DNA from 2 places in the Desemzia sp. FAM 23988 genome. Region 1 is predicted to be linked to the other one. Evidence: a T-box and tRNA genes for the amino acid it is inferred to sense, from the RefSeq annotation. Region 1 holds a T-box; the other holds one or more tRNA genes.

Region 1 (26,818 bases):
CCAATTGGCTTATGAAGTTGCAGAAAGTCCTATTATTGGGATCACAGGAACAAATGGTAAAACCACTACAACAACAATGATCACAGATTTGCTGAATGGCAAACGTACACATGGAAAAGCTTTTGCAGCAGGAAATATTGGAACTCCAGCAAGTCAAGTTGCGCAAAATGTAACAGATAAAGATACTGTTGTAATGGAATTGTCTAGTTTCCAACTGATGGGTATCACTACTTTTAGACCTCATATAGCAGTAATCACTAATATCCATTCTGCTCATATTGACTATCATGGAACAAGAGATGAATATGTAGCAGCTAAAATGCGAATCACAGAAAATCAAACGGCTGAAGATTATTTAATCGTCAACTGGGATCAACCTGAACTACGGGAATTGGCAAAAGTGAGTAAAGCTACAATCATTCCATTTTCTAGACTAGGCAAGGTTGAAAAGGGTGTCTATATTGATGGAGATTCCATTTATTACTTAAACGAAGTCATCATGGATAAAAAAGGTATTTTAGTTCCAGGTGAGCATAATTTGGAAAATGCCATGGCAGCTATTGCAGTTGCTAAATTAATGGGACAGGACAATGAAGTTATCCAACAAGTGTTGGCCAATTTTGCTGGAGTGAAGCACCGTACTCAGTTTGTAACGGAATTTAAAGAAAGAAAATTTTATAATGACTCTAAAGCTACCAATTCTTTAGCTACGATCAATGCATTGAACGGTTTTAAACTACCGGTTATTCTGTTGGCTGGCGGATTAGATAGAGGGAATGATTTTGATGACTTGATTCCTCAACTGAAGGGTATAAAAGGATTGATCGTCTTCGGAGAAACGGCTGGCAAAATAACTGAAGCTGGTGAGGCAGCTGGGGTACCAACGATTTTGTCTGTACAAAATGTCGAAGCAGCAGTTCCTGCTGCCTACGATATTAGTGAAGCTGGAGATGTTATTCTATTGTCACCTGCTTGTGCAAGTTGGGATCAATACCGCAGCTTTGAAGTACGAGGAGATGCCTTTATTCACTCTATAGAACAATTAATTGCAAACGTAGAAGAAGAGGAGGAATAGACCTTTTTAGTGGTCTTACATTTATAATGAAAGTATTGTTATCAGGTGGAGGTACAGGTGGGCATATTTATCCTGCCTTAGCTTTAATGAGACGTTTAAAAGCGATTGATCCGACAACCGAATTCCTCTATGTAGGAACTGAAAGAGGATTAGAAAGTAAAATCGTTCCAAAAACAGGGATTCCTTTTAAGGCGGTAAAAGTAGAAGGTTTCAAACGATCATTGTCGTTAAAAAATTTAAAAACGATTCAATTATTTTTACAAGGTATTTTTAAAGCTCGAAAAATCGTGAAAGAGTTTGCTCCTGATGTGGTTATTGGTACAGGGGGATATGTCTGCGGTCCAGTAGTGTATGCTGCAGCCAAATTAGGCATTCCAACTATTGTACATGAACAAAACAGTATTGCTGGGGTAACGAATAAGTTTCTGGCTCGTTATGTGGATAAAATCGCTACATGTTTTGAGGAAGCCGAAGCTGAATTCAGCAAATACCCTTCCAAAGTAGTTTATACTGGCAACCCAAGAGCTCAAGAAGTCGCTGGAATCTTGCCCTCAGATGCGCTAGGCGAATATCATTTAAAACCTGCTGTACCTACTGTACTGATTTTTGGAGGAAGTCGTGGCGCAAAAGCGATCAATACAGCGTTTGTAGAATCCTTACCTGAACTAGCTAAAAGAGACTATCAAGTTCTATTTGCTACAGGAGAGGTTCACTATGAGGCTTTCACTAAACTCATTGGCCGAACAAGCGAAAACGTTTCGGTAGTGCCTTATATCCACAATATGCCGGAAATATTCGCGAATGTTTCTGTAGTTGTCTCCAGAAGCGGGGCAACCACATTAGCAGAACTGACAGCACTAGGATTGCCTAGTATTTTGATTCCAAGTCCTATTGTGACCAATGATCATCAAACAAGTAATGCGAAAAGTTTAGTCAAACATGATGCAGCTAAAATGATTACAGAAAAAGAATTGACTGCAGCATTCTTACTTGAAACCATTGATGAAATGATGGACCATCCGGAAAAAAGAAAAGAAATGGCGTCACAAGCTAAAAAAATCGGTGTCCCAGATGCAGCGGATCGACTGATTGAAGTGATCAACGAAATCACTTCGCATTAACCTTGTTAAGGAGGATGATATGTCATGGGTAAATTCCACATGAATCAAAAAAATAAAGATCAAAACAACCATGCACGTGAGTCCTCTTCAAGCAAGGGACTAAAAACGATAAAAGAAACTCAGACATTGGAACAACATTTGCCTAAGTTAAAAAAGCAGCGGCAAAAAAAGATGTATAGTCGTTTGATTCCGCTTCTTTTACTGTTTTTATGTGCAATTTTGATCGTTATTTACTTCGTTTCTCCGCTAAGTAAAATAGGAACTTTATCAGTTGATGGAAATAATGATGTCACAGATCAAAAAGTGATTAATTCCAGTCAATTGACTTCTGGATTACCCTTGTGGGATTCTTTATGGAATGATGAGGTCTTTGAAAAAGCTATTTTGGATGAGCTTCCACAAGTAAAAACAGTCGCATTAAATCTAGAAGGTTGGAATGATGTTTTAATCGAAATTGATGAGTACAAAATTATTGCTTATTCGCATAAGGATAACGAGTATTTTCCCATTTTAGAAAATGGAAAAATTGTAGATGAAAGCAGAAAAGTTTCAATGGGCAACAATCCAATTTTTAAAAATTTTTCTGAAGGGAAACCTTTAAACCATTTGATTGAACAATACAACTCCTTGAATACTTCCGTACAAAACGGCATTTCTGAAATTGAACATACTCCAAGCGACACTGATCAGTATCTGGTGACAGTTTACATGAATGATGGAAATCAAGTAGTGGCAACTTTGCCTACTTTTGCTGAAAAGATGAATTACTATCCTGATATGGTTCAAAAAATCGGCAACCAAAAAGGAGTCATCAATTTAGAAGTCGGGGGATATTTTGTACCATTTGAAAAAGAGGTTGATGACTCTTCAGAGGAGTCTGGAGAAGCTGGAAATACTCAAGAAGAGCCTGTGACAGAATCAGAAAATAATGACGAAATAGTGGAATAATGAAATTCAGTATTTCCAAGCAAACCAAACTGATGTATTTAATAAAAATAATCTGTAATCTACAGGAAAATCTTCAAAAAATGGTCACAAGTATGGTAGAATTGTATTTATATAAGTCAAGAACAAATAATTAAATTGAAATTAAAAGCTAGGAGGTTTCAATCTATGAGAAATTCTGAGATGTATGTTAGTTTAGATATTGGAACCACTTCAATAAAAGTTGTTGTAGCTGAATATGTTAATGGACAAATGAATATTATTGGAGTAGGAAATGAAAAATCTGAAGGATTAAGCAGAGGTATCATAGTTGATATCGATAAAACGGTAGAATCGATCAAGAAAGCGATTAAACAAGCCGAAAAAAAAGCAAATGTTGATATTTATAACGTTATCGTTGGAACTCAAAGTACATCTACAGAAATTGAGACATGCCATGGAATGATTGCAGTTTCAGGTGAAAATCGTGAAATTACGGATGAAGATGTACGCAATACTATTGGGGCTGCTATGGTAAAATCCGTTCCTCCAGAACGTGAAATTTTAGCTATTATCCCTGAAGAGTTTATTGTGGACGGTTTTGACGGTATTAAAGATCCTCGTGGAATGATAGGGGTTCGCTTGGAAATGCATGCCACAATGATCACAGGACCAAAAACCATTGTACATAACATTAAACGTTGTGTTGAAAAAGCGGGATTGCAAATTGAAAATATTGTATTACAGCCTTTAGCTGCTAGTACAGTTAGTATGTCTAGTGGTGAAAGAGACTTTGGGACTATTTTGATTGATATGGGGGGCGGCCAAACTGCTGCTTCTGTTATCCATGATAATCAATTGAAATTTGCATTTGTAGATCCTGAGGGTGGAGAATATGTTACAAAAGATATTTCGATTGTACTAAATACTACATTAGAGAATGCAGAAAAAATAAAGCGTGATTTTGGATATGCAACTTCTCTTGAAGCTTCAGCAGAAGAATCCTTCCCAGTAGAAGTTGTTGGAAAAACAGATCCAGTGAAAATAACTGAATTGTATTTATCTGAAATCATTGAAGCTCGTGTAGTACAAATTTTTGAGACCATCAAAACAGAATTGGATTCTGTAAGAGCCAGAGAACTACCGGGCGGAATTGTGTTAACTGGTGGTGCAGCATCTATACCAGGTATGGTAGAATTAGCTAAAGAGATATTTGAAGTAAATGTTAAGCTGTACATCCCTGATCATATGGGGATGCGTTATCCATCCTTTACAACAAGTATTGGTTTAATAGAGTATCAAGCTAAGTTAAACGATATTCAAAGAATTGCGAATCAAACAGCAACAGGATTCAATATTGAGACGGATTCTGCACCTCGCCAATCGGTTGTTGAAATACAGCGTGAGGATGCAGCGAATGAATACTCAATCAAGCAAAAACCCGTTAAAAAACCTAAGAATGAAGAAGATAGTTTTGTATTCAAAATGAAAAAAATGTTCAATAACTTTTTCGATTAAACGGTAAAGAGACTAAAAAGAAATCAACTAGATAGTAGGGGGAAATAAGATGGACTTAGAATTCGACACAGCACCAGTTAGTGGAGCTGTTATTAAAGTAATTGGTGTAGGTGGAGCGGGAAACAACGCAGTAAACCGCATGATTAGCGATAACGTAAAAGGTGTAGAGTTTATTGTAGCCAATACAGACTTGCAAGCCTTAGCAAATTCAAATGCTGAAACTAAAATTCAACTTGGACCAAAATTGACTCGTGGACTAGGTGCAGGAGCAAATCCTGATATTGGACATAAAGCTGCTGAAGAAAGTGAAGAACAAATTGCTGAATCCTTAAAAGGAGCAGACATGATTTTTGTTACTGCGGGAATGGGTGGAGGTACCGGAACTGGTGCAGCTCCTATTGTGGCTCGTATAGCTAAAGAACAAGGCGCTTTGACGGTTGGTGTGATCACTCGCCCATTTTCATTTGAAGGACCAAAACGTGGCCGTTTTGCTGCTGAAGGTTTAGCTCAAATGAAAGAATACGTAGATACATTAGTGACAATCTCAAATAATCGTCTGCTGGAAATTGTAGACAAAAAAACGCCTATGCTGGAAGCATTCCGTGAAGCGGACAACGTTTTACGCCAAGGTGTACAAGGTATTTCTGATTTGATTACTTCACCTGGTTACGTAAACTTGGATTTTGCCGACGTTAAAACAGTTATGGAAAATCAAGGTTCTGCATTAATGGGAATTGGTACAGCAAGTGGAGAAAACCGTACTGTTGAAGCCACTAAAAAAGCGATCTCTTCTCCTTTACTAGAAGTGTCTATTGACGGAGCAGAATCTGTCTTGTTAAACATTACTGGCGGTTCAGACTTAACATTATTTGAAGCACAAGATGCTTCTGATATTGTATCCTCTGCTTCAACAACTGAAGTAAACATCATCTTTGGTACTTCTATCAATGAAGAATTAGGGGATGAAGTTATCGTAACGGTTATTGCTACTGGGATCGATACTACAGAAGCTGATAAACGAGTAGCTCAAAACAGCCGAGTTCGTACTAAGCCTGCTTCAAACCGCGGCCAGCAAGCTCCAGAAAGTACTTCGGACAATCAACAAAATGATCCATTTGCTGATTGGGATATTCGTCGCGAGCCTAATACACGCAACCGTAATGTACAAAGTTCGGATACGACTATTTTTGATGATCAAGAAAAAACTGAATTTGAACCTTCAAACCGAGACCATGCAACAGAAGAGAAAAAAGAAACGCCTCAAGATAGTTTAGATACTCCTCCATTCTTTAGAAGAAGACGGAAGTAAATGAACCATATAGAACAAAATGTTCACGATATAGAAGATCAACTGAAAAAATCACTGGATATTTCAAACCGTGATAGAGTTGATCTTCGTGTTGTAGTTGTGACAAAATATGTGTCTATTGAGGAGGCAGAAAAAGTTGTATCGCTCGGTTACACACATCTGGGAGAAAACAGACCAGAAGGATTGATTCAAAAGCAAGAAGTTCTACAGCAAAAGGAAATTGTCTGGCATTACATTGGATCTCTTCAAACAAGAAAAGTAAAACAGATCATTAATCGGATTGACTATTTGCATTCGCTGGATCGAATGTCTTTAGCTGAAGAGATTGAGAAAAGAGCTGAAAAGCCTGTCTCTTGCTTTTTACAAGTAAATGTTTCAGGTGAAGAATCTAAAAGTGGTTTTTCATCTGATGAAGTAATAGAGACGATTGAGGCACTATCCAAGTTTGAAAAAATACGGATCGTCGGCTTAATGACCATGGCACCCAAATTGGCTGAAGAACAAGTGATTCGAAAAACCTTTAGTGATTTAAAAAAATTGCGAGAAAAAATCGTATCACTTGATTTAGAGTATGCTCCATGTGCAGAATTAAGTATGGGAATGAGTCAAGATTATCCCATTGCTATAGAAGAAGGAGCCACTTTTGTTCGTATTGGATCGGCTTTTTTTAACGAAATAGAAGCTGATAAAACCTAATTTTTTTTAACTGAGGAGGGTTTGAAATGGGAATGATAAACCGATTGAATAGTTTTTTTGGTTTAGATGATGAAGAGGAATCCTTTTACATGGAAGAAATGGAACAAGAAACCAAAGTAAAAAATACGAAACAACAACCTCAAGTATCCAATAGACAAGGAAGTTCAGTTGCCATGAATGTACGCAAAGATACGAAAAAACCAAGCAATGTAGTTTCTATCAATCAACCTCAACAGCAAGGGAAAATTATTGTTGTTGAGCCAAGAGTTTATTCGGAAGTAAAAGAAATTGCTGATCTGTTACTAGCTAATCAAGCTGTGATTTTAAATTTCAATCGAATTGAAAAAAATGAAGCTAAAAAAATTGTAGACTTTTTAATGGGAACTATTTATGCCATTGAAGGAGACATGCAGCGAGTAGGAAATGAAATTTTTCTTTGCACACCTAAAAATGTAGAAATTGATGGTGTCTTAGACCAATCAAACAGCTTCGATGATCTTGAGATCTATTAATAGAGAGGAATTTTAAGCAGTGTTAAATTTATTAGGTACGCTACATCAAGTTTTATCAGCAGCATTAGAAATTTATTCTGTGTTATTGATCATTTATATACTATTGTCATGGTTTCCAAATGCCTATCAATCAAAGTTGGGCCAAATATTGGCTCAGGTCTGTGAACCGTATCTTGATATATTTAGACGATTCATTCCACCAATCGGAATGATCAGTATATCAGGTATTGTAGCTTTACTTGCGCTGAACTTGGTAAGTAGGGGCTTGGACAGTATTTTTATATTCATTTATCGATTAATTCTTTTTTAAGCAAGGAGTAGGTCGCAGTGATTGAAAATGTCTATCAGCATTTTAGAAAAGAAGAAATACCGTTTATTGATTCTGTAGCAGAATGGGTCAGAGAAGTAGAGGATCAATACACACCCGTATTGACAAACTTTTTAGATCCTAGACAATATTACATTTTAGAATCGATCATCGGTAAAAATATGGATATCAAACTGTATTCTTTCGGAGGATATGAAGCCTCTGAAAGAAACCGTGCTTTTATTTGCCCTGCTTATTTTGAACCAAGACAAGAAGACTTTAACGTTAAACTGTATGAAGTAAATTACCCTACTAAATTCGCTACCATGTCTCATGGGAAAATTTTAGGAACTTTACTTTCCAGTGGAATCAAAAGAGAATTTTTCGGAGATATTATTTCTGATGGAGAAAGATGGCAATTTTTTATTGATGACTCCATCAAAAATTACGTTATCTCTCAAATCGATAAAATAGGGCGCGTCTCTGTTCGATTAGAAGAACGCAATTACACAGAACTGATTGTTCCTAAAGACAGTTGGACTATTGTACACGATACAGTCTCGTCTATGCGGATCGACACACTGATTTCGAGTGTCTTCAAGATTTCTAGACAACGAGCAAAACAAATGATAGAATCAGGGCATATTAAAGTAAATTGGACTGAGATGAAACGACCAGATTTCGTATTGGATCTATTGGATATTGTTTCTATACGCGGATTTGGACGCTTTCAGATACAAGAGATCGAAGGAAAAAGCAAGAAAGACAAGTGGAAGCTTGTGTTAGGTGTTTTATTCAAATAGGCAATGATTACTTATCAACTAATTTTACTTTTGGAGGTGTCAATAATGGGACTAACACCATTAGATATACATAATAAAGAATTTCCGACAAAAATGCGCGGCTACGATCAAGACGAAGTAAACGACTTTTTGGATCAAATCATCAGAGATTATGAAACAGTTTTAAAAGACAAAAAAGAATTGGAAAAGAAATTAAAATTTTCTGAAGAAAAAGTGGAGCATTACAACAATATTCAAGATTCATTAAACAAATCAATTCTTGTGGCGCAAGAAGCCGCAGACCGATTAAAAGTAAATTCGGATAAAGAAGCTGCTATTATTCTACAAGAAGCTGAAAATAATGCAGATCGTTTATTGAATGATTCAGTTGAAAAAGCAAGAAAAATTACGGCTGAAACGGAAGAATTAAAAAAACAAAGTCGTGTCTTTAAACAACGTTTGCAGTTGATGATTGAGTCACAATTGGAAATGGTGAAAAATAACGAGTGGGATGAATTACTGAAAAGTGATTTAGAAGAAGTCATTGAAATTCCTACTGTAAAAGAATTTTTGCAAAAAACTGAAACTGAAGAAAAACAGTTGCCAGTAGATGTTGAAAAAGCTATAATAACAGATGATGATTCTTCAGAAGAAGAAACAGCAGACGTTGAATCAGCAGATTCAGAAAATGTTTCTCAGGCTGCATCAGATGAAGCAGAGAAAAAAGAGTATGAAGAGGGCAATATGCCAGCAGTAGAATTACCTTTATAAAACAAGGCGTTATTAAAATAGTTTAGAACAATGATTGGAACAGAAAGCAGCAATATACTTTACAGCGAGTTAGAGAACAGTGTGAGTCTAACAAGTCCCTATTGTTGTAAGATCCTCCATGAGTATTAATTTGAACTTTAAGTAAAATTAATCGTTTGATTGGCGTTAACAATTATTAGAGGAGAAAAGAACACTCTTTTCTTGAACTATGGGTGGTACCACGAAGATTTCGTCCCTTTTGGGAAGAGGTCTTTTTTTGTGCTTTTTTAGGTTCTATGGAAGAATCATTCAAAACCAATAAGAATACAATAATAGAGAGGATTTCATGATAATGAAAATGAAAGAGACATTGAATTTAGGTCAAACTAAGTTCAAAATGCGCGGAAATTTACCGGTTCGTGAAGTAGAATGGCAACAAGAATGGAAAGATGCAGAGGTTTATGAAAAACTACAAGAAAAAAACGCTGGAAAACCAACGTTTATTTTACATGATGGGCCTCCATATGCAAACGGAAATATCCACATGGGACATGCATTAAACAAAATTACCAAAGATATCATCATCCGGTCTAAAAGCATGAGTGGCTTTCGTTCACCCTATGTTCCTGGTTGGGATACTCACGGATTACCAATTGAACAAGCTGTTACCAATAGTGGTGTAAAACGTAAAGAAATGTCAGAAGCCGCATTCCGTAAAATTTGTGAAGAATATGCGTGGAAACAAATCAACCAACAAAGAGAAGACTTTAAACGTCTAGGAGTGGCTGGAGATTGGGAAAATCCATATGTTACGTTACTTCCTGAATACGAAGAAGAACAAATTCGTGTATTCGGTAAAATGGCTGAAAAAGGTTATATTTATAAAGGATTAAAACCAATCTATTGGTCACCTTCCAGTGAATCCTCATTGGCTGAAGCTGAAATCGAGTACCAAGATGTAAAATCACCAAGTATTTATGTTGCTTTTAAAGTGGTAGACGGAAAAGGTCTATTAGATGAAGATACTTCTTTTGTTATTTGGACGACTACACCGTGGACGATTCCATCTAACTTAGCTATTACCGTGAATGCGGACTACGTTTACGCAGTGGTAAAGGCGGATGGTAAAAGATACGTTGTAGCAAAAGACTTGTTAAAAGATGTTTCTGCTGCAATCGGCTGGGAAAATGTAGAAATCTTATCTGAAATCAAAGGTAAAGATTTAGAATACATGACCGCTCAACACCCACTGTATGACCGTACTTCTTTACTCATTTTAGGCGATCACGTTACTTTAGAAGCGGGTACAGGATTAGTTCATACTGCTCCAGGACACGGGGAAGATGACTACATCGTGGGTCAAAAATACAAATTAGGTGTTCTTTCTCCAATCGATGATAAAGGATGTTTCACTGATGAAGCTCCTGGTTTGGAAGGCATTTTCTACGATGATGCCAATAAAAAAATTGCGGAATGGTTAGATGAAAAGGAAAGTTTGTTGAAATTAGACTTCTTTACTCACAGCTACCCACATGACTGGAGAACGAAAAAACCGGTTATTTTCAGAGCAACTCCACAATGGTTCGCGTCAATTGACAAATTCCGTGCTCAAATTTTAGAGGCCATTGAGAATGATGTCACTTGGTTGCATCCATCTGGAAAAACACGCATCTACAATATGGTTCGCGATCGTGGAGATTGGGTTATCTCACGTCAACGGGTGTGGGGAGTACCATTGCCGATTTTCTACGGTGAAAATGGAGAACCGATTATCACTCCTGAAACTATCGATCATGTAGCTGGTTTAGTTGGCGAATTTGGATCTAATGTTTGGTTTGAGCGTGAGGCAAAAGACTTATTGCCTGAAGGATTTACACATCCTAGCAGTCCAAACAATGAATTTACAAAAGAAAAAGACATCATGGATGTTTGGTTTGATTCCGGATCATCGCATGCAGCTGTATTAAAAGCTCGTCCAGAATTATCCTTCCCAGCTGATATGTATTTAGAAGGATCAGACCAATACCGCGGTTGGTTTAACTCAAGTTTAACAACGTCTATAGCGGTTAACGAAGAAGCTCCATACAAGAATGTTCTTTCTCAAGGATTTGTAATGGATGGAGTAGGCCGTAAAATGAGCAAATCACTTGGAAATGTTATTGTTCCAAATAAAGTGATCAAACAAATGGGTGCAGATATTATTCGTCTATGGGTATCTAGTGTAGACTATGAATATGATGTAAGGGTATCGGACGATATCTTAAAACAAGTATCAGAAGGGTACCGTAAAATCCGTAACACTATGCGTTTCTTATTGGCCAACACATCTGACTTTAATCCAACCGAAGATGCAGTAGCTTATGAAGACTTAAATGCATTAGATCAATATATGTTGATTCGTTTCAACCAAGTGGTAGGAAAAATCAGAAAATCTTATGCAGAATATGATTTCAAAGGAATTTATCAAACAGTGATGAATTTCTGTACAGTGGATTTGTCACAATTCTATTTAGACATTGCTAAAGATGTCGTGTACATTGATTTAGAAAATGGCCATGACCGTCGTGCTATGCAAACAGTATTTTATGACATTGCTGCTAAATTAACAGCTTTATTGACACCTATTCTTCCACACACAAGTGAAGAAATCTGGAAGTACTTGAAAGAAGAAGAAGAGTTTGTTCAATTGGCAGAGTTGCCTGAAGTAGAAACATTCGAGAATCAAGACGCTGTTTTAAGTGACTGGAAAGCATTTATGGCTGTTCGTGATGATGTATTGAAAGCTTTAGAAGAAGCGCGTAATGAAAAAGTGATTGGGAAATCATTTGAAGCAAAAGTTACGCTTTACCCAACAAAAGAAGTAAAAGAATTGTTGACCAACTTATCTGCGAACATCGGTCAGTTATTGATTATTTCTGAATTAGAAATAGCAGATAGTTATGAAGCTGCACCTGAGTCAGCTCGTAAATTTGCAGATGTAGCTGTTACGATCGAACATGCACATGGTGAAACGTGTGAAAGATGTCGTATCATCAGCGAAGAAGTAGGATCATTTGAAGATGCTCCAACACTTTGTGCTCGTTGTTACCATATTGTAAAAGAACATTATCCTGAAGCTTTAGCAGCTGAGGAAGAAGACTAATAAGCAAATCCTTTCATACAGAATCGTCATCTTCTAGCGTTGGTAAGAAAATTTTTTCCGGCCTGGGGGGTTGCTTATGGAACGCCATGGGACCGCCCTTGAGTCGAAAAGCGCGTCTCAAGGCTTACAAGCGTACACTTGGGCGTACGCCCACAGTGTTTCCTTTTTTTACATCCTTTTCATGGCTATAAGCAACCTCATATACTTCCAAAAATTTCTAAGAATGTGTTTTTAAAAGGTTTAGTATTTAAAAGGAAACTATTTTTATTTACCAACGTCAACTGTTGTAAAATCAAGAATAAAAACAAAAACTCTTATGAGACAGAATCTTCTGTCTCATAAGAGTTTTTTTCTATTTATTATTGAGCAGATTCTCTTAACACGTCAGCTCTTTATCTTCTAACGTTGATAAAGAAACCTATGGTGTTGCTTATGGAAACGCCTTGAACCAAAACATGTGTCAAGACTAACAAGTGATTTTCGTAGCCGTTAGAGGGGATATGGGATATGGGTATGTGTAGGATAGAACAAACTAAGCCCATAGTATTTCCTATTTTGCATCCTTTTTCATAGCTATAAGCAGCCACATATTCCTCTGGAAATTTCTAGAAATGTGTTTCTAATAGTTTCAGCATTAAAAAGAAGTATATTTTTTTACTTATTGATTTGTCAAATTAAGCTAGACAAAATATCTTCATTCATGTAACTCATAAATACTTCCACGGGTGTTTGATAATCCAAGGACTTTCGTGGGATATTGTTTCTCTTATTCGCCACTGAAGAGATAAATGCTTGGTCGACTTGATTAAAATCCATGTTTTTTGGCAGACCATCTTTTCGCAGCAATCCATTGGAATTTTCATTCAGTGCTCGTTGCGAAGGAGTTCCTGGATCAGCGAAATAAATAGCGATGTCATGCTGGTTACTTAAAGCTTTCCAATTAGAGAATTCTTTCCCACAATCAAAGGTAATGGATTTAAATAAATGTCTGGGAATTGTTCCAAACCAGTGGTTCAGAGTGTTCTCAATATCGTTTGCCTTCCGCCCATCGGGCTTCAAGGTGATAATAATTTTCGATAGACGTTCTACCAAAGTGATGACAGCACTCTTGTGATGGACGCCCACAATGGTATCGCCTTCGATATGGCCAAACTCTTCTTTGAATGTCGGATAATCGGTTTCTCTTTCAACGATATTCCGCTTGAAAGCCTGTTTTCCTCGGCGTTCTTGATGTCCATTTGGTTTCCGCTTACCCTTCATGGGCAAAGTCGATTCATCGAACACCTTTTCCTTGAACTGGCGGTAAAGGGTTCGCACGGAACAGCTGATTGGTTTCTCTTTACGCCCAATGATAACGTCTGGCGTCCAGCCTTGGGCAATTTTTTCTTTGATGTAGGACTGTTGTTTCTTTGGCAAGACGATGTTTCGTCTGCCGCACCGTTTCTTATTTTCTTTGTACTGTTGGTAGTACTCGAGGGCCGTATGGCCTTCTTTCAAGAAATTAATGACGTTATAGATCGGTGTTCGAGATCGTTTCAGGTACTCAGCGATTTTCGTTATTTTGATGTTTTGGTGGTAGTAAGATTCTATCATCACCAGTTCATCCGTGGTAAGATGGGTGTAGGTCATTCGTGATCACTCCTATGTTTTCTTTAGTCGGAATTACATTTTGAGTGTACCACGAATGGCTTATTTATTTGTCTAGCTTAATTTTACAATCGGCGCTTACTAAAGTCGAATATTGTAGAACAACATTTCAGCTTAAATTTGAGGCTGGAAAACCTATAGAGGTAAGAGGAAGATGAGAAGGGGATGGATGAAGAGATAAAAAGCTGTAAATAAAAAAATACTTTTAAAAGGCAATTGGCAGCCCTTGCAAACTAAAAGAGACTGCGTTATAATATGTTGTGTAATGGATTTATTTTTAATAAATGAGAAAGTTGAATTTATGTCACATCAATCATTAATTAACAACGTCGTTTATATGACTATAAATGCTTTTTGATAGTTGAGTTACATAAATAAACCTCTAACGAAAAAAGATCTATTGCAATACGATATATGGAGGTAGATAGTATGGAAAAAGGAACAGTAAAATGGTTTAACGCTGAGAAAGGTTTTGGCTTTATCGAAGTTGAAGGCGGAGACGATGTATTCGTACATTTCAGCGCAATCACTGGAGAAGGCTTCAAGTCTTTAGAAGAAGGCCAACCGGTTGAATTTGAAATTGTTGAAGGTAACCGTGGACCTCAAGCAGCTAACGTTGTTAAATTATAATTGATCTAACAAATAGAAAAGGAACAGGACAATTTTCCTGTTCCTTTATTTTTTTGCCTATTTATTGAAGAAAAAAGACTCGCCATAAGCGAGCCTTTTAACGGGGGTAAAATAACTTATCCTTTTCGTCTTCCGGCAATTAATGAGAAGATAAAGATAAGAACAACAGCACCAATTAATGCTGGGAAGACATAAAATCCACCGACGTTCCATCCCCATTCTCCTAATAACGATGTACCTAACCATGAACCAATAAATCCGGCAACAATGTTACCAACGATTCCGAATGGTACGTCTCGTCCAACTATCATACCTGCGATAGCTCCTAAGACACCACCAACGATTAATGACCAAATAAGTGACATAAATTCCACTCTCCTATATAAATAATATTTGTAATGAACTATTACAATTATTAGTATAGACACAATTTGTACAAAACTCAAAGAATATGCTTGTTATCCATATTTGGTTTCTTTTGTTAAGAATCTTTACTGGTCAATTCAAGCAATTGATCGCGTAATGTGGTTTCCATAGTCGTTAATTCATGTTCAGCTTCTTTACGTTTAATTCGTCCTTCTTTTTGAATCTCTAGGGTTTGTTGTAAAGTATCAATCAAATCAGTTTGTGTTTGCTGCAATGTTTCAAGGTCAATAATGCCTCGCTCATTTTCTCTAGCTGTCTCGATAGCAGAAGTCTTCAAAAGCTCTGAATTTTTCTTCAGTAAATCATTCGTGGTTTCAGAAACTTGTCGTTGAGCTTCAACCGCATCTTTTTGTCTGAGCAATGTAAGAGCGATCACAATTTGGTTTTTCCAAAGGGGGATAGCCGTATTGATAGAAGATTGAATTTTTTCTGACAAAGCTTGGTTCGTATTTTGGATCAAGCGGATCTGAGGAGCTTGTTGAATCGTCATTTGACGAGCCAATTTTAAATCATAGACTCTTTTTTCCAATCGATCAAGGAATTGATTCAAATCGTTCACTCGTTGAACATCCATTTGGTTGGTGCTGCTTTCTGCTTGTTCTACAGCTGCAGGTATCAATTGAGTTAACAATTCTTCAATTTTTACTTCGCCTGCTGCAATGTAAATATTCAATGCCTCAAAGTAATCTAAGTTTTTGACATAAAGTTGTTCCAACATGGAATTATCTCGTAACAACAAATCTTTTTCTTTGTCCAACTTTCCAGCTATTTTATCTACTTGCGCACCAATTTTTTGATACTTAGCGGTAACTTCATAAATAGAGCGATTGATTTTTCCAAACAATTTTTTGAAAATATTGTTATCTTCAGCTTTTAAATCATCAGGATTAGCTTCATTTAAGCGATACATCAATTCATTGAGGGTTTCTCCAATTTCACCTGTATCTTGGTTTTGAACATGATCCAGCATAGAATGAGAGAAGTCACCTAATTTTTTTTGAGCAGCTGCTCCATAAGACATCACAGATTCAATATTCGTTTCATCAATCTGTCCGGCTAAGGAATAAGCTTGTTCTTGTCGTTCTTTGGGTAATTTATCTACTAACCGTTCACTTTTTTGCTCTTTTTGCAATTCTGTATCGATAGGATCAGCTGCTGCAGGCAGTGAAGGGTCTGCAAATGGATTTGCCAGTAAACTGTCCAGTTCTGCGTTAACATCTTTAATTGTTGTAGAAGGTTCATTTTGATTGGTATTCATCGGTTCTTTGTTTGTATCGACCATAGTGTCAACTCCTAAAATTATAGTTCCTCGTTAGTGATTTCATTTGTTGTATCATTATCTCTTGTAATGGTTTTCTTTGCAAGTTCGACCTCTAATTCAATATCATCAATGTCATCTGATTTAAAAGATACATAATCTTCGGCAATCAAGTTGCACATGCCATCAATTGTATTAGCACTTTCTTCCAGTACATCAAAGGTAGATTTGTGTTTCACTTCATGACTGTCTACTTCATTGTACTTAGTGGTCAAGTCTTTTAAAGAAGGAAGGTGTACGTACAAAAATTTATCCACGTCATGCAAACGATGAGGTTCTTGAGTAATTTCTTTAAATAACGCTTTTGCTAAATGAACAGTGTTATTGCGTCTTTCAATCGCCGTCAGCTTAGTAGATTGGCGCATGTTTTGTTCTAATTCTAAGATATTGATTTTTGCCGTCTGCATCGTTTCTCTAAAAAAATTCATTTCATCCTTGGATAAGCCTTGCGATCTGTAAAAAGCTTCTTTTTCAGGAGATAAACGTCTTAATTTTTGTACTTTAGTTCGTGAAGCTTTCTTGGGTTCTTTTTTTAAAAAAAGAAAACCGCCGATGACTAAACTGATTATTAAAGATGGCCAAAATCCAAAATCAAGCACTAACAACACTAAAAAAACAGCAATTGTTCCTGCAGTTGTAAATGTATACTTTAATATTTCGCCTAAACTTTTGATAAAATTATCCATATTTGTCCACCTCTTAAATAAATTTGAAAAAATTCGTAGTCTTTTCTGGTTAAGTATATTTTAGCATAAATGCTCCCTACAAATACATCCGACTTAAGAATGAATTGTTACTCTCAGTATAAAGTAAAATAAGGATTCTTTCGACTGATAGCTGTTTGGCTGCTTGTTTTTTTAAACATTCAACGGTATCATAGAACAAGACCTTGTCGAACGGAGGAAAGCGTCATGAAGTTTGAAGAAAAAACGTTGTCTAGTGAACAGATTTATAAAGGAAACCTAACAGAATATTTTGTAGAGTCCGTTGAATTGCCGAATGGGAAAACTTCTACCAGAGAAATCGTCAGACATCCTGGAGCCGTAGCAATTATGCCATTTACTCCCGATGGAAAAATGATTTTTGTAGAGCAGTTTCGTAAACCAATTGAAAAAACCATTATTGAGATCCCAGCTGGTAAAATCGATGATACAGACTCACATCCTCATGAAACAGGATTAAGAGAGTTAAAAGAGGAAACAGGGTATTATGCTCATGTTTTTGAACTAGTCAAAACTTTTTATACCACACCAGGTTTTACGGATGAAGTGATTCATTTGTATCGGGCTTCTGAGCTGGAAAAAACAGAAGAATTGGCTTTAGATGAAGATGAATTTTTAGAACTTAAAGAATTGTCTTTTGAAGAAGCATGGCAAGCTTATGAAGTTGGCCAAATAGTGGATGCAAAAACCATTATGGCGTTGCTTTATTGGAAAATCGAACGATTAGCCGCTGATTAAAAGGATGGTGGATATGGGAAACAGTTTGAGAGAACAAGAGAGAAAAAAACAACAAGCTGAATTAAAAAAGCAAAAACAATTCGCAAAAAAACGTGATAAAGCAGAAAAAAAATACCAAAAAGAACAAGAAAAACAAGGCTTTGCTACTAGAAGTCGAAAAGGCGAGAATGACAAAGTGAGAGAAGCCGGGAAAAAACTCAATCTAGCGATATTGATTGTGTCTGTATTGCTGGTCGTTGCGTTGTTGATTGTCTTTTTAGTGTAAAACAGTTAAACATCCATGGATAATTGCAAATAGAGAGATATGAGGAGAAATGAAATGAGAATTGGTATCATCGGAGCAATGGAAGAAGAAACGATTGCGTTGAAAAACAACTTAACAGAGCGAAACGATTGGGCGAAGGCAGGAGCGACATTTTCTTCTGGAAAAATGGCGGGCCATGATATTATATTAGTCCAATCAGGGATTGGAAAAGTCAATGCAGCAATAGCAACTACATTATTGATCAATGACTATCAAGCAGACGTTGTTTTTAATACAGGGTCAGCAGGAGCGGTAGATTCTAGTTTAGCCATAGGCGATGTAGTTATTTCTACTGAGCTGTCTTACCATGATGCTGATGCACGAGCATTTGGCTATGTTATGGGGCAAGTACCGCAAATGCCTGCTCGTTATCCAGCTGATGAACAGCTGATCAGCGTGATCGAAGCAGCTACTCAAAAAGTAGGGTTAAAATCAGTGAAAGGGCTTATTGTCACAAGCGACTCTTTCATTGCAGATAAAAAGACAATCCAACGTATCAAAACAGATTTCTCTGATGCTATGGTATCGGAAATGGAAGGGGCTGCTGTAGCACAAGTTTGTTACCAGTTTAAAACTCCATTTGTTATCGTGCGAGCTGTTTCAGATTCAGCTGATGATGAAGCAGGAATCAGTTTCGACAAATTTATTATTGAAGCTGGAAAAAAATCAGCTGAGATGGTGATGGAAGTTATTAAGTATCTATAGTCTAAAACATAGAAAAGTATTCATAAAGAGGTAAAAAAGCGGCCTTCAAAAATTAGATGTCACTCTAATTTTTGAAGGCCGCTTTTTTCACTTAGGGCAAAAGACTAAAGTTTCTTTTGAGCAATTTCATTATAGATCACAAAACCATTTTTGCGATAGGTTTCTTTGGCGATTTCGTTGGTTGCCCAATAATGCAATTCTACAAATGCAATATTTTTTTTGCGGGCATAATCATCCGCATATTGGAGCAATTCTTTACTTAATCCTTGTCCTTGATAATCCGGCAAAACAGCGATATGGCTGATGTATAAGCGCGTATAGCCGTAACGATAAACCGATTCTTTCATCTCTTGTTCTTCCAACCACAGATAAGCAGCAATCGGACCTTCTTCTTTTGCTTCATCAATCCAAAGAAATACTCTGGCTTTCGGATTTTGAAAAACTGTTTCAAAATGAAGCGCAATAGCTTCTTCGTCATAAGATTTGAAAAACTCCGGGTACATACTGCGGTGTTTTTCTTGCATAGTTTTTCCTAATTGACCCATTAATTTAGGGTCTTTTGTTTCTACTATTTGCACGTGTGATTCACTCCTGGTTCCGAATAAAAAATTAAGAGAAGAAACGTTTAAAAAACGATTTTTTCTGCTCAGTTTGTTGAGGCTCTTCTTTTTTAGGCAAAGGATACTTTTCGGCGACATCAATAATGGATTCATTTACGTCCGTAGGGGCAGCGAAAATCAATGCATAAGGACAAGTTTGAGCATATTCATTAGCGACTAGTGTGAACGGAATATCAGCTTGTTTACTGGCTTTAATGAAAGGCTCGAATGGCTTCATATCTAAATTACCATTCAGCAGTAAGCTGCCATCAGGATGACGTTGAAATTCAGTTGTAAAGGCCTTTAAACTATTGTTTAGAGAGAGTTGATCTAAAGTTGCTGTCAAATAAATTCTTTCTCGTAAACTGCCCAAAAATTCTTTCCGTTCTGAAAGCAATGTTTGTTTTGCACCGTATTGTCCTTTTTGTAAATAATCGTTTGGATCTTTATTGACCATATCAAAAACCCCTTATTCAAAAATAATTAGTCTCATCATTTATTCTATCACATATTCCAAAAGAAAAATAAGAAGGATGTCTTTTTTTGTTCAAGAGTTGATCTAGTCCATTCGAATTATGAAAAGATTATTGTGAAATGTCTATACCGAATTTATTAGAACTCGTTGCTCTTTTTTTATTTAGTCGAATTTTTTCAAATAAATCCGGTTAAAAATAGGGTTGAAACTTTACATGCATTTTACTTGTAAAAAGTAAGTTCGTGGTGTATCATTAATTTTGTAGTAAAAAACAACCACTAATCGGAGGTAATGACAGATGGGAAAAAATGTTGGAGTCTTAGTAGGTAGTTTACGTAAAGATTCATTAAATAAGATAGTCGCAAAAAAATTGGCTGAGTTATTTCCAGCTGATTATCACTTAAGCTTTATTGAAATTGGTGATTTACCAGTCTACAATGAAGACCTAGAAGCAGATGCTCCAGAAAGTTATAACCGTTTCCGTAAAGAAATGAAAGAACAAGATGCTTATATCTTCATGACACCTGAATACAACCGAGGTATGCCAGCTTCATTGAAAAACGCTATTGACGTTGGTTCTCGTCCTTGGGGAGAAGGTGTATGGCCAGGCAAACCAGTTCTTGTGGGATCTGTTTCCCCGTCAGGTATCTCTGGTGCACTAGCTAACCATCAAGTTCGTCAATCATTAGTATTCGGTGACAGCCCAGTTATGGCCCAACCAGAACTTTACATTGATGCAACTAAAGCTATTGGTGAAGATGGACAAGTTGTAGAAGGAACTGTGGAATTCTTACAAAGTATTGCTGATGCATTTGTAGCTTTCATTGACAAAAACACTAAATAAATCATTTCATAAAATCACTAAACGGATGCAGAAAATCTCTAAAGGTTTTCTGTGTCTATTTTTATTCTCTACAGCAATGATAAAAAAGCCTGTTTTACAAAATCTTAATTCAAATGGACAAAAAGATCCTCATCCATTCGTTCCAGCGATACAATAATGGTAAAATAAGAACAAGTACTAAAGAGAGGTGTTTCACTAATATGCAGACAAAAGAAGAACCATACTTTACACAAACAACATTTTCGATTTTTTCAATTGAAGGCTTAGAAGAACGGATGAAGGAAATTAGAACACATATCCAGCCAACGTTTCAGTCGTTAGGAGAATTCATTTCCAAATCATTGATCGCACAATTGGGTGGGGCGGTACTACCAGTACATGTAGCGAAACATTTGCGTCGAACTAAATTTGCTCCTGAGAGCACTTGGGTCGGAATTGGCGGAGATGCCAGAGGATATAAGAAATACCCTCATTTCCAAATTGCTATTGACCGAAAAGCTGTTTACATATGGTTGGCGTTTATTGACAATCCGCAATTTGAAAATGAAATGGCATCTTCCTTTTTGAAATTCCCTGAGTCTATTGCACAACTTTCTAAAGATTACATTGTTTCCTTAGATCATACAAAAGATAAGGTGACAGTGATAGACGAGATGGATATTACTGCTGCGTTGACAAGATGGCAGAAAGTGAAAAAAGGGGAGTTCATGGTAGGAAGATATTTAAAAGAAGACGACCCGATTTTAGATACTGCCGACCAGACAGAACAGTTCATTTTGGACACGGTTCGTGACCTTGTTCCATTATATAAACAGGCTTATGCAGCTTATCCAAAGGAAACTGTATAGTAAAAAAAAGACTTCCATTACGGAAGTCTTTTTTTTACTGCTTATTCATTATGCGAAAAAACTAAATGCCATTCGCTGCGTTTTGCTAAAAAGTCGCAAGCTAATTGTTGTGCACCTTCAAGGGTGAGATGAGCTGCCCACCCGCATTGCTTTTCATTGCTAGCTGGAACTTCAACAGCTCCTAAGACATCTTTCATCGTTTGTTCCAAAACGTCTAAAATCTCATCAGAGTTTTCGTGAAGCTTTCAGCATTCATTTTCTTTGTCATGATTGATGCTCCTTTTGAAATAAAATCTTTTTCTATATAACAAGAATTGATTGGATTTGTAATGGAGGTTACTGAAATAGGGAGAACAAAAAAAGCTCCCGCATCCTAATAAATAAGATGGGAGAGCTTTTGAAATGACAACTTTTATTAACGAGAGTAGTACTCAACAATAAGAGTTTCGTCGATTTCAGCAATCAATTCTTCACGTAATGGAAGACGAGTTAATGAACCTTCTAATTTTTCTTCGTCAAAAGAAACGAATTCTGGACGACCAAATACTGATTCAACAGCAGCTTTGATGATTTCCATATTTTTAGATTTTTCACGAACAGAGATTACTTGTCCTGGTTGAACGCTGTATGATGGAATATCAACACGTTTACCATCAACAAGGATGTGACCGTGGTTTACTAATTGACGTGATTGACGACGAGTAGTAGCTAAACCTAAACGGAAAACAACATTGTCTAAACGTTGTTCTAAAAGGATCATGAAGTTATCCCCATGTTTACCTTCTTTGATTTTACCAGCTTTTAAGAAAAGGTTGAAGAATTGACGTTCATTTACACCGTACATGAAACGTAATTTTTGCTTTTCTTGTAATTGCATACCGTATTCAGATAATTTTCTACGGCTATTTGGACCGTGATCTCCTGGTGCGTAAGGGCGACGTTCGATTTCTTTTCCTGTACCAGTCAATGAGATTCCTAAACGACGTGATTTTTTCCAACTTGGACCTGTATAACGAGCCATTATAAAATTCCTCCAATAAATCAATTTTTTGGAGTAAAATAATTAAGTTAAAAGTTCAGTAATACGTGCAGTTCATTTTCAATCTTCACCTTTGCAGCCGCAGGTTACACAATTGTGCTGTTCTAAAGAAAACGAATCCCTTAGGCAATGAACTGTTGACGCGGTTACCACTTTTTTTGCTGCATTATTTTACACATCCATCATTATAGCCTAAATCAGATAGCAACGTCAACATTCTTTTCAAATTAACCCCTATTTAGTTTACTGCAACTGAAGTTTCCATTAAAATAGTTGCGAATTCTTCTAAGTATTTGCGATCAATTTCATCAAAACGATTTGTGATAGGCGCATCGATATCTAATACTCCAATCAATTCACCAGCTGTTGTTTGAAGTGGCACAACAACTTCCGATTGGCTAGCGGCATCACATGCAATATGACCAGGAAATTGGTTCACATCTTCTACTATGATAGAATTATTTTGCTCGAAGGCTGTCCCACAGGCGCCTTTACCCAGTTGGAGGCGAATACAAGCTACTTTTCCTTGGAATGGTCCTAACACCAATTCTTGAGAAGATTCTTCAAACAAATAAAATCCAGACCAATTGATTTCAGGTAAAGATTCATACAGTAAAGCAGAAGCGTTACTTAAATTAGCAATCAAGTTTTTTTCTCCAGCTATTAGTGCACGGAGTTGGTTGTTCATTAATTGATATTTTTTTTCTTTTGACATGTTAAAGACCCAACTTTCCACTTAGAAATAAACGTAAAGATTATTTCAGAATTTTTTTATTTGTACTGTTAGAACATTTCCATTATGTTATACTAATTAATAGGTATTTTACTAGGAAAATCGGAAACAATCCATCCCATTATACAAGAAATGATAAACGGACTATTAAAAAATGGAGTATTCATTTTCAAACGGAGGGCTTTACATGAATGTTGAAATTACCGTCATCGTTATCATCGTCTTAGCGATAGCTGCTTTTGTAGCCAGTTATACGATGAGAAAAAAACACTACCGAATCGTCGACGAGTTGGAAGGGCAAAAACTGCAATTATCTGATATGCCAATAGCGGATGACATACATATGATCAAAACACTGAATCTCACTGGACAGACAGAAAAAAAATTCCAAAAATGGAAAACAGTGTGGGAAGGAGTAGAAAAAGAATCTATCCCAGCAATCGAGAATCACTTGTTTGAAGCAGAACGCTTTATTGACAAATTACGATTTGGAAAAGCAAAAGACGCTGAGGAGCTAGCAGAAAGTAAGATAAAAGAAACTAAAGAAACACTGCTCCGTATTCAAGAAGCATTGAGCGAACTTGTGAGAGGCGAAGAAAAAAACCGTTTAGAGCTTGAAAAAGTAAAAGAAATGTATCAAAGCATTCGGAAGAAATTGCTCACACACAGTTTCAGCTTTGGACCAGCTCTAGAAAAAATGGAGCATAAATTAACCGTACTGGAAACTGATTTTGCTACTTTTTCTGAATATACTTCTCAAGGGGATCACATAGAGGCTAAAGAAGTATTGGAAGAAGTTCGGACTAAGACGAAAAACTTGAACACACTTGCTCAGGACATCCCGGCGTTATTAAAAGAGATCAATGGTGAATTTGTAGAGCAATTAAAAGAAATCAAAATCGGGTATCAGATGTTAATAGAAGAAGAATTTAAGTTTCCAGAAGATCGCATTTTAGAAAAAATTGCAGAAATCGAGACAGAGCGGTTGGCTGCTGAAAAATTAGCGGGAAACTTAGAGATAGAGGCAGCACAAGAAAAAATTCCCATGATAGAAAACGAAATCGATCAGTTGTATGAAGTAATGGAATTTGAAATGGAAGCTAGTCAGTATGTAGCAGAGAATAAAGAAAAAATCGAGCAATTGATCACTTACTTGACACGCAAAAACAGTAAGCTGCTTATTGAGATCGATCGAGTTTCTCAAAGCTATAAACTGAATCACAATGAATTAAAACAAACACAAGATTTTAAAGACCAATTAGATGAACTGACAGAAACAGTGAATTATTATTTGGAAGCCTTGCAACAAAAAGACATTGTTTATTCTGAAGCCAAAGAAAGTTTCCACTCCAGTATTGAAAAATTGGAAACAATTGACAGAGGTCAAAATGATATTGCCCAACATTTAAAAGAACTGCGCAAAGAAGAAACAGAAGTGAAAGAAAGTATCGATGACTTTGAATTTAATATGCGTGCTATGAAGCGTTACATTGAAAAGCAACATCTTCCGGGTCTTCCGATTGATTACATGGATCTGTTTTTTGCGGTTACACAAAAAATTGAAAATCTGTCCATCGAGATCAATAAATTGAGAATCGATATGGACGAAATAAAGAAAATGGCAGACTTTATTGAGGATGACATCGAGCTATTGCTGGATAAGACAGAAGAAATCGTTGATACTGCATTATTGACAGAATACATGACGCAATACGCTAATCGGTATCGTCAGAGTACTCCTCAAATTGCTTCAGCTACTCAAAAGAGTTTTAAATTGTTCAATCAAGAGCACAATTACCGTGAGGCACTGGAAACTATCTCAACAGCATTAGAGGAAGTAGAACCAGGAGCGTATAAAAAAGTCGAAACAATGTATTTCAATGAAATCAAACCAAAAACCTAAAGGCATAAGAAGCTGAGAGAAAAATCTCAGCTTCTTATTTTTTGGAGCCTTTGATGAAAGAGTTATTTTTCATCCCGCTGTGATTGTGTCTAGATGTTGAAAACCGGAAATGAAATCTTGTACTTGCAGAAGATTTTGTTATAATAGGTAAAGAATTTTTCAACGAGTAAAAAAATAGTTGAAGTAGAAAGAATGTGGAAAAATGATTTATTTTGACAATAGCGCAACAACTCAAGTTGATGACAGCGTATTGGAAACTTTTATGAAAGTTAGCCAAAAAATGAATGGAAATCCTTCTAGCTTGCATCAATTAGGAGATATGGCAGATGGGTTGTTACAACAATCAAGAAAACAGGTCGCTTCTATTATGGGCGTTCAAGAATCGGAAATATTCTTTACGAGCAGCGGTACAGAAGGGGACAATTGGGCCATCAAGGGAACAGCGATCGAAAAAATGCGTTATGGAAAACACCTGATTACAACTACGATTGAACATCCGGCAGTGAAGGAAAGTATGCTTCAATTGGAACAATTAGGTTTTGAAGTGACTTATTTGCCCGTTAATGCAGAAGGAGTCATTTCCATTTCAGATGTAAAAGCGGCCATTCGTCCTGATACTATATTGGTGTCGATTATGGTGGTAAATAATGAAGTAGGCAGTATCCAGCCGATTGAAGAAGTAGGAGAAGTATTGAGAGATTATCCGACGATTCACTTTCATGTAGATGCTGTACAAGCAGTAGGCAAGGTGCCTCTCAATTTAAGCGCGACTTCACGTATTGATCTAGCTACATTTTCTGGACATAAATTTCATGGTTTAAAAGGCACAGGGTTCCTGTACATCAAACGCGGAAGAGTAATCGCTCCTCTACTGAGTGGCGGCGGACAAGAAAAAGGGCGCCGCAGCGGGACAGAAAATGTAGCTGGTATTGCAGCCATGGCTAGAGCCTTACGTCTATTATTTGATCAAAAAGAACAAAAAATAGCGCATCAAAAACACATCAGAGATTACTTGATGGATGAACTAGCGAACTATAGCAAAGTACACATTTTCTCTGCCAAACAAGGTGCACCGCATATCGTTTGTTTCGCTTTAGGAGGTATTCGTGGTGAAGTGAGTGTGCATGCATTTGAAAAAGAAGCTATTTTTATTTCGACTACGAGTGCTTGTTCGAGCCGCAGCAAAACCAGTTCGAGTACGTTAGCAGCGATGAATGTGCCTAGTAAGATCGCTACAGGAGCGGTTCGCGTGAGTTTAACAGATACCAGCACCTTAGAAGAGGCCAAACAATTTTTGAATTCATTTGCTAAATTGTACGAAAACTTTAAAGATATTAAATAAGAGATTGAGAGAGGAAGTAAGTCATGCAATACAATGAGGTGATGGTTCGTTACGGCGAATTGTCTACAAAAGGGAAAAATAAAAAAACGTTTATCAGTCGCTTGGCTCAAAATGTTAAAGCAGCTTTGCACGATTTTCCCGAAGTAAAAGTTCATGGAGAACGCGATCGCATGCATTTGGAATTGAAAGATGCCGATAGCGAGGAAGTATTGAAAAGATTGGAGCCTATATTTGGGATTCAAAATTATTCTCCTGTGATGAAGTTGGACAGAGACATGGAACAAGTGAAAAAAGTCGCTGTCGAAATGGTGAAAGAGCAGTATGTCCCAGGTAAAACATTTAAGATCGCTACTCGTCGATCAGACCACGAGTTTCCTTTGGATACTAACGACATCAATTTGATGTTGGG
Region 2 (3,108 bases), on a different contig from region 1:
ATACCATTGAAACCTTTTTATATAATCCAATAGTTTTGGTACTCTTCACTCCATTCAGCTATCTCCTGATAGGGACCCTTTATGCTGTTCAATATGTCCCATTGAATATTGGAAAATTTATCGCTTTTTATTTACTGCTTTTCGTAAATTACTGTATTGAAAATTATTTAAAAAAGCACTCGTTTCTCAATAAATCAGAACTTAAAGGTCCGTTTTATCTTATGGAATTAATGAATATCTTGTTAATAGCATTTCTCAGCTTTCAATCCCATTATTCTATTGCTTTATTAATTATCTTATATAGTTTAATCATTCATTTCCAACAAGTTCTTAAAGATAACCAGTTTCCTATTGTTGCTGTCTTGATTTTAGGAATTTTCAAAGGTGGTATGCTGACCTACTTAAGTTTCTTTATTCAAGCGCAATTTCTTCCTTTAATACTGATTGTCTGGAGTACACCATTGGTCATCTTACATTTGTTTATTGAAATCGGCAGTTATTTAGCAGAAAAAAAATCTCCTCGTGTTGCAATAGGCCAGTCTTATATATTGGTAACCCTACTGATTTTCATTTATCTAAGTACAGGACTATTTTTGTATAGTACATTTCGTATGGAGTTGTTTCTTTTTATTTTAACTCTCCCGTTAGCCATCCGTCTGGCCAGATTATTTATCACTCATAGTTGGAAAGACTCCAAATCTGTCACACTGAAAACGTTCCGGCTGTTCCAACTTCTGTATACAGTAATCTTTATTTTTGCAGAAATCCTCTATTTCGCAAATCTTTAAAACATGAATACACCCAGCAAAAATAACTTTGTTAGCATGAAGGTAGAATACCACATTCTAATGAAGGTATTTTTGCTGATTTTATATTCGAAAATTCTCTTTTTTATATTCTATTTATTTACAATTCATAATGAGCAATCAGCAAAGTATCCGTAATAACGTTTAATCCAGTATGAGAAATAAAATCTTTTTCTTCCTCATAAAACTACCGTCCTCCAAGATGTAGAACAGCTGAAATGGGAATAAGCTGATAATATGGAACTTGAGATAATAAATTTCTCCAGCATAGAGTCCAGCTAGCATAGAATGTCCAACCTATTCAAGAAACGATAGGTGCTGTCTCAGGTATCTTACTGCCCCTGCGTACGTCAAACCAACCAAAAAGAGCTGTTCACGTCATTTGACTGTGAACAGCTCTTTTTAGCATTCTGTATTTTAATGACCCGTACGGGATTCGAACCCGTGTTACCGCCGTGAAAGGGCAGTGTCTTAACCGCTTGACCAACGGGCCTGATTAATTATTTTTCTAAGAAGAATATGGGCCTAAATGGACTCGAACCATCGACCTCACGCTTATCAGGCGTGCGCTCTAACCAGCTGAGCTATAGGCCCAAAAGACATAAAAAAAGAGCGGGTGAGGAGAATCGAACTCCCATCATCAGCTTGGAAGGCTGAGGTTTTACCACTAAACTACACCCGCATTTTAGTTATGGCCCGGGACAGAGTCGAACTGCCGACACCTTGAGCTTCAATCAAGTGCTCTACCAACTGAGCTACCGGGCCAAATATTCAATTAAACGGTCTCGACGGGAATCGAACCCGCGATCTTCTGCGTGACAGGCAGACATGTTAACCCCTACACCACGAGACCAAAATCAGCTTAATTTTTCTTTCAGTGCACTGCTGCACATTGCGGGGGCAGGACTCGAACCTGCGACCTCCGGGTTATGAGCCCGACGAGCTGCCAACTGCTCTACCCCGCGATAATAAATATAAATTTCCATGACTGCTTACAGACACGATAAGGAGGATAAGGGATTCGAACCCTTGCGTGCTTTTACACACCTGACGGTTTTCAAGACCGTTCCCTTCAGCCGGACTTGGGTAATCCTCCGATATAAACAATTGTTTATTTTGAAGAGGTTTAAAACCTCATGACCCGTACGGGATTCGAACCCGTGTTACCGCCGTGAAAGGGCAGTGTCTTAACCGCTTGACCAACGGGCCAGATAACTTGATAGAAATATTATGGATTGGTGCTAAAACTAACGGAGAAGGAGGGATTTGAACCCTCGCGCCGCGTTAACGACCTACACCCTTAGCAGGGGCGCCTCTTCAGCCACTTGAGTACTTCCCCAAACCACAATTTTACTTTTTACAAACCAATAAATTAATTGGTGTAATGGGCCTAAATGGACTCGAACCATCGACCTCACGCTTATCAGGCGTGCGCTCTAACCAGCTGAGCTATAGGCCCATAAAAGCGGGTGAGGAGAATCGAACTCCCATCATCAGCTTGGAAGGCTGAGGTTTTACCACTAAACTACACCCGCATAAAACGGTCTCGACGGGAATCGAACCCGCGATCTTCTGCGTGACAGGCAGACATGTTAACCCCTACACCACGAGACCAAAATCAGCTTAATTTTTCTTTCAGTGCATTGTTGCACTATTGCGGGGGCAGGACTCGAACCTGCGACCTCCGGGTTATGAGCCCGACGAGCTGCCAACTGCTCTACCCCGCGATAATAAATATAAATTTCCATGACTGCTTACAGACACAATAAGGAGGATAAGGGATTCGAACCCTTGCGTGCTTTTACACACCTGACGGTTTTCAAGACCGTTCCCTTCAGCCGGACTTGGGTAATCCTCCGTGAAATACAAGGTAATTCTAATCGAAAAGATCAAAGTGGACCTTGCAGGACTCGAACCTGCGACCGGACGGTTATGAGCCGTCTGCTCTAACCAACTGAGCTAAAGGTCCAAGTTCTTTTATTCAATTAAAGTAGCGGCGGAGGGGATCGAACCCCCGACCTCCCGGGTATGAACCGGACGCTCTAGCCAGCTGAGCTACACCGCCATAATTAAATTAAGAAATCTTGTTGCAATGGAGCCTAGCGGGATCGAACCGCTGACCTCCTGCGTGCAAGGCAGGCGCTCTCCCAGCTGAGCTAAGGCCCCTAAATAAAATCGGGAATACAGGATTCGAACCTGCGACCCCTTGGTCCCAAACCAAGTGCTCTACCAAGCTGAGCTAATTCCCGTATACGTTAGTAAAAACTCTTTAAAAGAGATGCACCCAGCAAGAGTCGAACTT

What was found. The T-box of region 1 lies ahead of ileS (isoleucine--tRNA ligase). A T-box ahead of a tRNA ligase gene usually reads a tRNA of that ligase, here a tRNA-Ile.
Positions count from the first base shown of each region.
Region 2: it has a tRNA-Ile gene. The T-box ahead of ileS (isoleucine--tRNA ligase) is inferred to sense a tRNA for this amino acid. The anticodon was not compared.

Region 1 is NZ_JBGQQS010000001.1:218,413-245,230, reverse strand. It holds gene murD (UDP-N-acetylmuramoyl-L-alanine--D-glutamate ligase) at 1-1,075, shown strand, start outside; gene murG (undecaprenyldiphospho-muramoylpentapeptide beta-N-acetylglucosaminyltransferase) at 1,102-2,196, shown strand; gene ACEN4L_RS01245 (cell division protein FtsQ/DivIB) at 2,221-3,144, shown strand; gene ftsA (cell division protein FtsA) at 3,310-4,638, shown strand; gene ftsZ (cell division protein FtsZ) at 4,688-5,947, shown strand; gene ACEN4L_RS01230 (YggS family pyridoxal phosphate-dependent enzyme) at 5,948-6,643, shown strand; gene ACEN4L_RS01225 (cell division protein SepF) at 6,670-7,155, shown strand; gene ACEN4L_RS01220 (YggT family protein) at 7,175-7,465, shown strand; gene ACEN4L_RS01215 (RNA-binding protein) at 7,483-8,265, shown strand; gene ACEN4L_RS01210 (DivIVA domain-containing protein) at 8,311-9,015, shown strand; T-box leader at 9,037-9,255, shown strand; gene ileS (isoleucine--tRNA ligase) at 9,347-12,136, shown strand; gene ACEN4L_RS01200 (IS30 family transposase) at 12,806-13,765, opposite strand; gene cspD (cold-shock protein CspD) at 14,213-14,413, shown strand; gene ACEN4L_RS01190 (GlsB/YeaQ/YmgE family stress response membrane protein) at 14,530-14,778, opposite strand; gene ACEN4L_RS01185 (toxic anion resistance protein) at 14,895-16,121, opposite strand; gene ACEN4L_RS01180 (5-bromo-4-chloroindolyl phosphate hydrolysis family protein) at 16,139-16,843, opposite strand; gene ACEN4L_RS01175 (NUDIX hydrolase) at 17,069-17,617, shown strand; gene macP (cell wall synthase accessory phosphoprotein MacP) at 17,631-17,882, shown strand; gene ACEN4L_RS01165 (5'-methylthioadenosine/adenosylhomocysteine nucleosidase) at 17,937-18,626, shown strand; gene ACEN4L_RS01160 (GNAT family N-acetyltransferase) at 18,731-19,204, opposite strand; gene ACEN4L_RS01155 (YueI family protein) at 19,236-19,682, opposite strand; gene ACEN4L_RS01150 (NADPH-dependent FMN reductase) at 19,999-20,544, shown strand; gene ACEN4L_RS01145 (DUF1054 family protein) at 20,745-21,392, shown strand; partial or broken gene ACEN4L_RS01140 (S-ribosylhomocysteine lyase) at 21,434-21,631, opposite strand; gene rpsD (30S ribosomal protein S4) at 21,808-22,413, opposite strand; gene ACEN4L_RS01130 (GAF domain-containing protein) at 22,670-23,146, opposite strand; gene ACEN4L_RS01125 (septation ring formation regulator EzrA) at 23,352-25,067, shown strand; gene ACEN4L_RS01120 (cysteine desulfurase family protein) at 25,270-26,409, shown strand; gene thiI (tRNA uracil 4-sulfurtransferase ThiI) at 26,433-26,818, shown strand, end outside.
Region 2 is NZ_JBGQQS010000002.1:90-3,197, reverse strand. It holds gene ACEN4L_RS01505 (hypothetical protein) at 1-788, shown strand, start outside; tRNA gene ACEN4L_RS01500 (tRNA-Glu) at 1,228-1,299, opposite strand; tRNA gene ACEN4L_RS01495 (tRNA-Ile) at 1,327-1,400, opposite strand; tRNA gene ACEN4L_RS01490 (tRNA-Gly) at 1,418-1,488, opposite strand; tRNA gene ACEN4L_RS01485 (tRNA-Phe) at 1,499-1,571, opposite strand; tRNA gene ACEN4L_RS01480 (tRNA-Asp) at 1,587-1,659, opposite strand; tRNA gene ACEN4L_RS01475 (tRNA-Met) at 1,699-1,771, opposite strand; tRNA gene ACEN4L_RS01470 (tRNA-Ser) at 1,813-1,902, opposite strand; tRNA gene ACEN4L_RS01465 (tRNA-Glu) at 1,944-2,015, opposite strand; tRNA gene ACEN4L_RS01460 (tRNA-Ser) at 2,058-2,145, opposite strand; tRNA gene ACEN4L_RS01455 (tRNA-Ile) at 2,192-2,265, opposite strand; tRNA gene ACEN4L_RS01450 (tRNA-Gly) at 2,271-2,341, opposite strand; tRNA gene ACEN4L_RS01445 (tRNA-Asp) at 2,348-2,420, opposite strand; tRNA gene ACEN4L_RS01440 (tRNA-Met) at 2,461-2,533, opposite strand; tRNA gene ACEN4L_RS01435 (tRNA-Ser) at 2,575-2,664, opposite strand; tRNA gene ACEN4L_RS01430 (tRNA-Ile) at 2,702-2,775, opposite strand; tRNA gene ACEN4L_RS01425 (tRNA-Met) at 2,798-2,871, opposite strand; tRNA gene ACEN4L_RS01420 (tRNA-Ala) at 2,900-2,972, opposite strand; tRNA gene ACEN4L_RS01415 (tRNA-Pro) at 2,982-3,055, opposite strand; tRNA gene ACEN4L_RS01410 (tRNA-Arg) at 3,086-3,108, opposite strand, start outside.